Regions from separate parts of the Peribacillus sp. NPDC096447 genome, predicted to be linked through region 1. Evidence: riboswitches for the same ligand, from Rfam matches in the RefSeq annotation. Region 1 holds a riboswitch; the other holds the start of a gene.
What was found. A riboswitch is a leader RNA that binds a small molecule or an ion and turns the genes downstream of it on or off. The one in region 1 is predicted to bind lysine.
Positions count from the first base shown of each region.

Region 2: another riboswitch for lysine. It lies ahead of ACIQZD_RS15295 (amino acid permease); the one in region 1 lies ahead of ACIQZD_RS03490 (aspartate kinase).

Region 1 is NZ_JBIWEV010000001.1:694,980-699,924, reverse strand. Features, by position in the region: gene ACIQZD_RS03505 (electron transfer flavoprotein subunit alpha/FixB family protein) at 1-577, shown strand, start outside; gene trxA (thioredoxin) at 764-1,078, shown strand; gene uvrC (excinuclease ABC subunit UvrC) at 1,182-2,954, shown strand; lysine riboswitch at 3,016-3,192, shown strand; gene ACIQZD_RS03490 (aspartate kinase) at 3,283-4,515, shown strand; gene ACIQZD_RS03485 (YslB family protein) at 4,579-4,945, opposite strand, start outside.
Region 2 is NZ_JBIWEV010000004.1:179,201-184,145, forward strand. Features, by position in the region: gene ACIQZD_RS15290 (LacI family DNA-binding transcriptional regulator) at 181-1,143, shown strand; lysine riboswitch at 1,399-1,583, shown strand; gene ACIQZD_RS15295 (amino acid permease) at 1,679-3,130, shown strand; gene ACIQZD_RS15300 (glycoside hydrolase family 13 protein) at 3,180-4,859, opposite strand; gene ACIQZD_RS15305 (Ger(x)C family spore germination protein) at 4,944-4,945, opposite strand, start outside.

The DNA.
Region 1 (4,945 bases):
GATCTATTCCGGTAAGGCATTTGAAAAGAAAATTGTTACAGATGGCGTGATATTCGCGACAATCCGTCCGAACAATATCGAACCATTAGCGAAAGATGAGTCCCGCTCTGGTGATGTTTCTACATTAAATGTGGATATCAAGGATTTACGTACAATCATTAAAGATGTTGTTAGAAAAGCCAGTGAAGGGGTCGACCTTTCAGAAGCGAAAGTAATCATCGCTGGTGGCCGCGGCGTGAAAAGTGAAGATGGTTTTGAACCATTAAAGGAACTGGCACAAGTTCTTGGCGGAGCGGTAGGAGCTTCCCGCGGAGCATGTGATGCGGATTATTGCGATTACTCTTTGCAAATCGGGCAAACGGGTAAAGTCGTAACACCTGACCTTTATATCGCCTGCGGAATTTCCGGTGCGATCCAGCATTTAGCGGGGATGTCCAACTCCAAGGTTATCGTTGCGATCAATAAAGACCCGGAAGCTAACATATTCAATGTGGCGGATTATGGAATTGTCGGAGACCTTTTCGAAGTCGTTCCGTTACTTACGGAAGAATTCAAAAAACTTAAAGTTAACGCGTAATAGAAATAATACAGATGAGGGGCAAGACATTTGGCATAAGCCGATACATGTCTTGCCCCTTTATTTGGCCTGCATATTTACTCTTTTTTTGGACATCCTACCACTGAAGCAAAATATTAGCATCGATTCGAGCAACAATGGTATACTGTCTTTAGTTATTTGAGTAAATTTGAGGAGGAAATATATATGGCAATTATAAATGCAACTGACCAAACTTTCACAACAGATACTAGCGAAGGTGTCGTTCTTGTAGATTTTTGGGCTCCATGGTGCGGACCTTGTAAAATGATCGCTCCTGTTCTTCAAGAGCTTGATACTGAAATTGGCGATACAGCAAAAATCGTAAAAGTGGATGTGGATGAAAACCAAGAAACAGCCGGAAAATTCGGTGTGATGAGCATCCCGACATTAATCGTGCTTAAAGACGGTGAAGTGGTTGATAAGGTTGTTGGTTTCCAACCTAAAGAAGCACTTGCTGAACTTATTGCAAAACACGCGTAATAGTAGGTTAGCTAAAAAAAGCTTCAAGTCTGCGGACTTGAAGCTTTTTTCGCTATCTTGATATATAATGATTGTAAAAAAGGGAGAACAGGAGGCTGAATGCATGAATCAACAAATAAAGAATAAACTTGCCCTTCTTCCCGATCAACCTGGTTGTTATTTAATGAAAGATCGTCAGGGAACGATCATCTATGTAGGCAAAGCGAAAGTGTTGAAAAATCGTGTCCGCTCTTATTTCACGGGATCTCATGACGGAAAAACATTCCGGCTCGTGAATGAAATTGAGGACTTCGAATACATCGTCACCTCTTCCAATATCGAGGCTCTCATTTTAGAGTTGAACTTAATCAAAAAACATGACCCAAAATATAATGTCATGCTAAAGGATGATAAGACGTATCCCTTCATAAAACTGACTGCGGAACGCCACCCACGTCTAATCATTACGCGAAAAGTCAAAAAAGACAAAGGTAAATATTTCGGTCCTTATCCGAATGCATTTGCAGCTAACGAAACGAAAAAATTGCTCGACCGCATCTATCCCCTAAGAAAATGCAATACTTTACCGGATCGCGTTTGTCTCTACTATCATCTTGGCCAGTGCCTGGCTCCATGTGTATATGATGTAGAGGAACAGGAATATAAAAAAATGGTGGATGATATCAACCGGTTCTTGAACGGCGGGCATACTGAAATAAAAAAAGAACTGACTGAAAAAATGCTGGAGGCATCGGAAGATCTCGATTTCGAGAGGGCCAAGGAGTTCCGTGACAAAATTGCCCACATCGATATTACGATGGAGAAGCAGAAAATGATGACGACAGATTTCATCGACAGGGATGTATTTGGTTTTGCCTATGATAAAGGCTGGATGTGCGTTCAGGTATTTTTTGTCCGGCAGGGTAAGTTAATAGAAAGGGATGTTTCACTTTTTCCGGTCTACGATGAACCCGAACAGGAACTTCTTACATTCCTCGGTCAGTTTTACGAGATTACGAACCACTTTAAACCAAAGGAAATATTGCTGCCTGAATCAGTGGATGCCGAAATGGCCGAAGGGCTGCTTGGTGTCAAAACGATTCACCCGAAACGGGGAGCGAAAAAAGACATGCTTAAATTGGCGAATAAAAATGCCTCCATCGCGCTTCAGGAAAAATTCTCTTTGATTGAAAGGGATGAAGAAAGAACGATTAATGCGGTGGAAAACCTCGGGAAGCAACTGGGTATCTACACCCCGCATCGAATTGAAGCTTTCGATAACTCCAACATCCAGGGAAGTGACCCAGTCTCCGCTTTAGTCGTGTTCATTGATGGAAAGCCGGAAAAAAGGGAGTACCGCAAATATAAGATCAAGACGGTCCAAGGGCCTGATGATTATGAATCGATGCGTGAAGTGGTCAGAAGAAGGTATTCACGAGTATTGAAAGAAGGGCTGCCGCTTCCGGACTTGATCATCATTGATGGCGGAAAGGGACATGTGGAAGCTGTTCGGGATATTTTGGAAAATGAATTGGGCCTTGATATTCCACTTTCAGGCCTCATTAAGGATGAAAAGCATAGGACCTCGCAATTGATGATCGGAAATCCGCTTGAACTCGTACCTCTTGATTCACGGAGCCAGGAATTTTACCTATTGCAAAGAATTCAGGATGAAGTGCATCGGTTCGCGATTACATTTCATCGCCAGCTACGCGGGAAAAATGCGGTTCACTCCCAGCTTGATGATATTCCAGGAGTCGGGGAAAAGCGAAGGAAGCAATTATTAAGGCATTTTGGATCATTGAAGAAAATCAAAGAGGCAACCGCCGAGGAAATCGTGGAAGCTGGCATGCCAAAAGGGGTAGCCGAGGGAATCGTTAGAAAATTACAAGAATAATCTTGCTACCGATAAATCTCTATGCTATGATTAAAAAGAATTTTTAACTAGACAACTTAAAAGTGCTGATAGAGGTGCGGAATTCAAGAGTAAAAACCTGGAGAAGTATGAGCTTCCATGAAAGGTTTTGAAAGGGGATGACGCCGAAGGAATACAAGACTCATACCTTGTTTTCCTGGTCTGACATTTAATAAATGGCGGATTGTCAGGGTTTATACCCTGGAGAGCTATCTCACTGTGTTTACAGTATTTAGATATGTGATCACAGCAATGAGATATTTCTCATTGCTTTTTTTATTGCCTAAAAAGGTAGAGAGGGTGCATGAGGATGGCATTAATCGTTCAAAAATTCGGCGGAACATCTGTCGGAAGCGTAGAAAAAATCAAAAATGTTGCCAATCGGGTAATCGAGGAAGCGGAAAATGGAAATGAGGTAGTCGTCGTTGTTTCAGCCATGGGGAAAACCACGGACCAATTGGTTTCCATGGCCCGGGATATTTCCGGAACCCCGAGCAAGAGGGAAATGGATATGCTATTGACTACGGGGGAACAGGTAACGATTTCCCTGTTAACGATGGCATTGATTGAAGAAGGACATGAAGCCATTTCGTATACTGGCTGGCAGGCTGGCATGCAAACGGAATCCGTTCATGGGAATGCCCGGATTTTAAACATCGATGCCACGAGGATCCAGGCTCAGCTTCAGGAGAAGAAAATAGTGGTCGTAGCCGGTTTCCAGGGGAACGATGAAAATGGGGAAATCACTACCTTAGGGCGAGGCGGTTCCGATACGACAGCGGTTGCCATCGCTGCAGCGCTGAATGCGGATCGATGCGATATTTATACGGATGTAACGGGCGTTTTCACAACGGACCCTCGCTACATAAAAGGCGCACGAAAACTCCAATCCATTTCTTATGATGAAATGCTGGAACTTGCCAACCTGGGGGCGGGCGTCCTTCATCCAAGGGCTGTCGAATATGCAAAAAATTATCAAATACCGCTTGAAGTCCGTTCAAGCATGGAGAGAGAATCAGGAACGATCATTGAGGAGGAAGCAACTATGGAAGAAAACTTAATTGTACGCGGGATTGCTTTTGAAGACAGTATTACGAGGGTCACAATATATGGTTTGCCCCAATCACTTGGTGCATTATCCACAATCTTCACAACACTTGCGAAAAACCGGATTAATGTGGACATCATCATTCAAAGCATGACTGCCGAGGATACGACCAATCTATCTTTTTCCACAAAAAGTGAAGATACGGAAGCGGCCTTGATCGTGCTGGAAAATAATAAAGAACAATTGGGATTCGACCGAGTCGAAACGGAGAGCGGATTGGCCAAAGTGTCAATCGTCGGTTCTGGTATGGTATCCAATCCGGGAGTGGCTGCCGAGATGTTTGAAGTGATGGCCAATACAGGCATCCAGGTAAAAATGGTCAGCACATCGGAAATTAAAGTTTCGACTGTCGTCAATGAAAAGGAAATGGTGAAGGCGGTTGAATCTCTTCATGAAGCATTTAAACTAGGTCAGCATGCAAATGTGCTAGCTTAAGTGTCAGGAGTCCAATAAAAAACAGACTTCCGGTAAAAAGGGTAAGTCTGTTTTAAGGGCTCATTAGATTGGATCTCTGGGATCCCATTGGATGGTGAATATCACTTTTTTTGCGCGGCGTTTGATTTCTTCCGTTGATTCGCTGAGGAATTTTTTTTGCAGTGTAAACTGCTCGGCAAGGAAACCGGCTTCAAGTTGGAAGTGACAATCAGGGTGTAAATCCAGCCGGCGGCTGATTATTTCACCCGTCAGGGATAATTCCATCTCGTGTTTCGTATACTTCAAGATTTCCAGATTGCCCCATCCAGCGCTTTGGAAAAATTCAATCACTTCCTGATCGCCATTCAATGGGAATTTTCTTGCTAATTGTTTACCTGCCCAATAGAGGATTTGATTAGAGTCTTTTCCGAGAATATCGTTCAATAGAACT
Region 2 (4,945 bases), on a different contig from region 1:
GATTAAGGTTTGGAACATCATGATCTCCTCCTCCTCTAAGACTTAAACCAATCTTAAAGGATGAAACCAATACCAGAACAAGACCTTATTTGAAGAAATCTTCAGCAGGCTCACTCTGATCTCTTGCCCTGAAATGGGTTTCATACTGTACAATATAAAAAAAGAAAAAACGGTGATACCATGACAAATATTAAAGAAATAGCTCAATGTGCCGGTGTATCTGTCTCAACAGTGTCTCGTGTATTGAATGATCATCCATATGTAAGCCCCGATAAAAGAAAGAGCGTCTTGGAAGCGATCGATCGTTTGAATTATACGAGAAACATCAACGCCATTCATCTTTCAAAAGGCAAAACTAATCTTATCGGCATCATCATCCCCTTCAACAATCACCCATATTACGGGGCAATCGTTAACGGAATCACTAAACAGGCAAATGCAATCGGCTGTCATATCGTCATCTTTCAAACAAATTATGACAGAGAGAAAGAAATCCAGGCTTTTAATATGCTGCAAATGAAGCAGCTCGATGGCATCATCGTTTGTTCAAGGATTTCAGAAATGAAAATCCTCTTGGATTATCAAAAATACGGACCGATTATTTTATGTGAAGATACAGCCCAGGCTGAATTCTCATCCATAAGCATTGATCATTATGCAGCTTTCTCCTGTGCCCTTGAGTACGTGATTGCTAAAGGATATAAGAAAATTGGATACAGCCTCGGCCGTAAAAAGAGCAGAAATAGTTCTCATCGAACAAAGGCCTTTAACGATATCATGAGAAAACATAAACTGTTAAACAATAAGGAATGGCTGTTTGAAGGCAGTTATCACATCAAAGACGGTGAACAATTGTTTCAGGATTGGAATTCAATGATGGACAAACCTGAAGCTCTCATCATCACGAATGATGACACGGCAGCAGGCTTCATTCTTACCGCTAAGAAATCGGGTATAAGGGTACCGGAAGATGTGGCCATTCTCGGCTTCAATAATGATAGCCTGAGTGAAATGCTCGACATCACGACCATTTCCTTACCGCTGGAATGGATTGGTAAAATGGCAGTGGATCTATTTGAGAATCCTGAAGTGGTCAAACATGTAAAACTGGACTATGCCCTTATAAAAAGGCGTACCGTTTAGTTATCAGAATGCTTTATTTTGGTATATCGTCATTTGAATTCTTCCTTATTGCCATCTTTGATTTACTAGGAAAAAATAACCACATAAAATAATCATTGCGATATCCCAGAAGTTATTTTATAATTTTGATATAGTAAAGTTTACTCAATTACTAGCAATCTATTAACGATTGCATGAATTTCATGAGTACAATCGTCCGACGTCACTTACAAGCTGGCGCAACGATATTAGAAAATTGAATACTTCCTCATTTACCGATGAGTTAGAGGCTGCAGCTTATAAAAGTAAAACGGACGAGATTCTGGAAAATTAAAGACTCCGTTTGAAAGGATAAGTTGCCGAAGTTAGGGTATATTCCAAGTATATTCTTGCTGGCGGTGTTACCGAACAGGAACACCACTGTCACGTTTTTTCACAAAGCGTGGGGAGCTATCTTCGGAAGGATAAACGGGTTTATTATAAACAGCCGTCGATCTTTTTCGACTGCTGTTTTTTATTTTTCGTTCCCTTCCAATAAAAAGGAGTGTAACATCAATTGTCAAATTCACAATCAGCATCAAGCCCTACTGAACTGAAAAGGAGCCTGAAAGCGCGTCATTTAATGATGATTTCATTAGGTGGAACGATTGGAACAGGTTTATTTTTAGCTAGTGGCGGGGCCATTCATTCAGCCGGACCCGGCGGTGCCTTGGTGGCATACGCGATCATCGGCATCATGGTTTATTACTTAATGACAAGTCTTGCAGAAATGGCTGCGTTCATGCCAGTGGCCGGTTCGTTCCGTGTCTATGCATCCAAATTCGTAGATCCGTCTTTCGGTTTTGCGATTGGTTGGAACTACTGGTATAACTGGGCAATAACCATTGCCGCCGAATTGGCAGCCGTTGTCTTAATTATGAAGTTCTGGTTCCCGGATAGCCCTTCATTCATCTGGAGTGCCATTGCGTTAATCACTATGTTTCTTATCAATTACATGTCAGTTAAAGGTTTCGGGGAAACGGAATTCTGGTTTGCCATGATCAAAGTCGTGACAGTCGTCATTTTCTTGATTACGGGTGTTCTGATCATTCTCGGAATCATGGGCGGGAATGACCCAATTGGTTTTTCCAATTTCACAATGGGCGAAGGTCCCTTTAACGGAGGGTTCTTCACGATTCTTGGCGTATTCATGGCTGCCGGCTTTTCATTCCAAGGAACGGAATTGCTTGGAGTGACTGCTGGTGAAAGTGAAGATCCAGAAAAAAATATCCCTAAAGCGATCAGATCCGTTTTCTGGCGCATCCTCTTGTTCTATATCCTTGCAATTTTCGTTATTGGAATGATCATTCCGTTTACGGATTCACGTTTATTGAGTCAAGATGTTGCCGTAAGTCCATTCACGCTTGTATTTGAACGTGCCGGCCTTGCATTTGCTGCATCCATCATGAACGCGATCATTTTATCATCCGTACTCTCTGCAGGTAACTCTGGCATGTACGCTTCAACCCGTATGCTATGGGACTTGGCACGTGATGGTAAAGCACCGAAGTTCCTAGGCAAGTTAGATAAAAGAGGCGTACCTGTGAATGCACTTATCGTGACCTCTTTAGTTGGCTGCGTTGCATTCTTAGCTTCATTTTTCGGTGATGGCGTCGTTTATATCTGGTTATTGAACGCTTCAGGCATGGCGGGATTCGTCACCTGGGTAGGGATTGCGATTGCCCATTATCGGTTCCGCAAAGCTTACGCTGCACAAGGCCTTGATATGAATGCTTTACCATTCCGTGCAAAAGGCTTCCCATTCGGGCCTATATTCGCACTTGTCCTTTGTATTATCATTATCATCGGACAAGGCTATCAGGCTTTCAGCAGCGATGGGATTGACTGGAATTCAATGTTCGTTTCCTACATTGGCTTGATTCTATTTTTCGTCCTATGGTTCGGCTATAAAATTAAGCATAAAACGAAAATCATTCCCCTAGAGGAATGTGATCTTAAATCAAAATAATACGCAAAGGACCTGTTCTTCCCTAATCGGAAAAGAACAGGTCCTTTTTTCATTTCAAATGATAAACACGGCATTCATATGGTTGCAGGGGTTTACTGGAGATTCCTTCTTCCTCCTGATCATAATTGCCGATCAGCTTTGTGGCAGAATATGCATGCAGCTCTTCAGGCAAAGTATAGGGAGCCTGCTTTTCTTTAAAGTTGCATAGCACCAACAGCTTTTCTTCTTCCAATGATCTCGTGTAGGCAAATATTCGTTCATCATCCGGCAACAGCAGTTCAAAACGGCCATAAACGACGATATCATGTTCCTTGCGTAATTGGATAAGCTTTTTATAAAAATGAAAAATGGAATTGTGATCATTGTAGGCCTTTTCTGCATTAATCTCGGGAAAATTGGGATTAACCTTAATCCAGGGAGTCCCTTGCGTGAATCCTGCGTTCCGGGAGTCATTCCACTGAATCGGTGTTCTCGCATTATCCCGGCTGCGGGCGTGGATGGCTGACATCATCCGCTCTTTTGACCAGCCATGAGAATTGACGAGTTCGTCATATGAATTCAATGTTTCGATATCCCGGTATTCATCAATGCTTTCAAATGCAGCATTGGTCATGCCCAGCTCTTCCCCTTGATATATATAAGGTGTACCCTGAAGCATATGAAGACAAGCAGCAAGCATCTTAGCGCTTTCAATACGATACTTTCCATCATGACCAAACCTTGAGACAACCCGGGGCTGATCATGGTTGTTCCAGTATAAACTGTTCCAGCCATCCCCCTCCAAACCAGTCTGCCATTTGGAGAGAATTCGCTTTAAATCGGTTAGCTTCCATTTATCGTTACTCCATTTCCCTTCTGGTCCGCTCCCTAAATCCATATGTTCGAATTGAAAGACCATATGTAGCTCACCACGATCTTTACCTGTGAATAATTGCGCGTCCTCCGGTGTGACGCCTGGCATCTCCCCAACCGTAATTACGTCATATCCAGAAAGTGCCCGTTGATTGATTTCCTGCAAATACTCATGTATGCGCGGGCCATTCAGGAAAAACGGGCTTCCGTCACCAAACTGCTTCTCATGATGAACGGCTCCATCTGAATAGCTTTGATCTTTTGAAAGGAAGTTGATGACATCCATCCGGAAGCCATCGACACCCTTATCCAGCCACCAAGTCATGATGTTGTAGATTTCTTCACGGAGCTTAGGGTTCTCCCAGTTTAAATCCGGTTGTTTCCTGCTGAATAAATGTAAATAATATTCATCAGTTCCTTCATCATATTCCCATGCTGAACCTTTAAAAATGGACTCCCAATTATTTGGCGCTTTCCCATTCCTGCCAGGTTTCCAAATATAATAATCACGCTTCGGATTATCTTTTGACGATCGCGATTCCTTGAACCACTGATGTTCATCTGAAGAATGGTTGACCACCAGGTCCATCATGATCTTCATTCCACGTTCATGAACTGCCTTCAACAACCTATCGAAATCAGCCATGGTCCCGAATTCAGTCATGATTGCTTTATAATCACTGATATCGTACCCATTGTCATCATTGGGAGATTGATAAACTGGGGATAGCCATATCACGTTCACACCCAGCTCTTGTAAATAATCGAGCTTCATCAAGATCCCGTTTATATCCCCTATCCCATCGCCATCACTATCCATAAAACTTCTTGGATACACTTGATACACAACTGCCTCTTTCCACCATGCTTTGTCCATGCCTTTCCCCCTCTTTAGCCGCATTGACACAATCATTACACCAATACCCTATTATAAAGAGGGAAACTCCAGAATATTCTACTTTT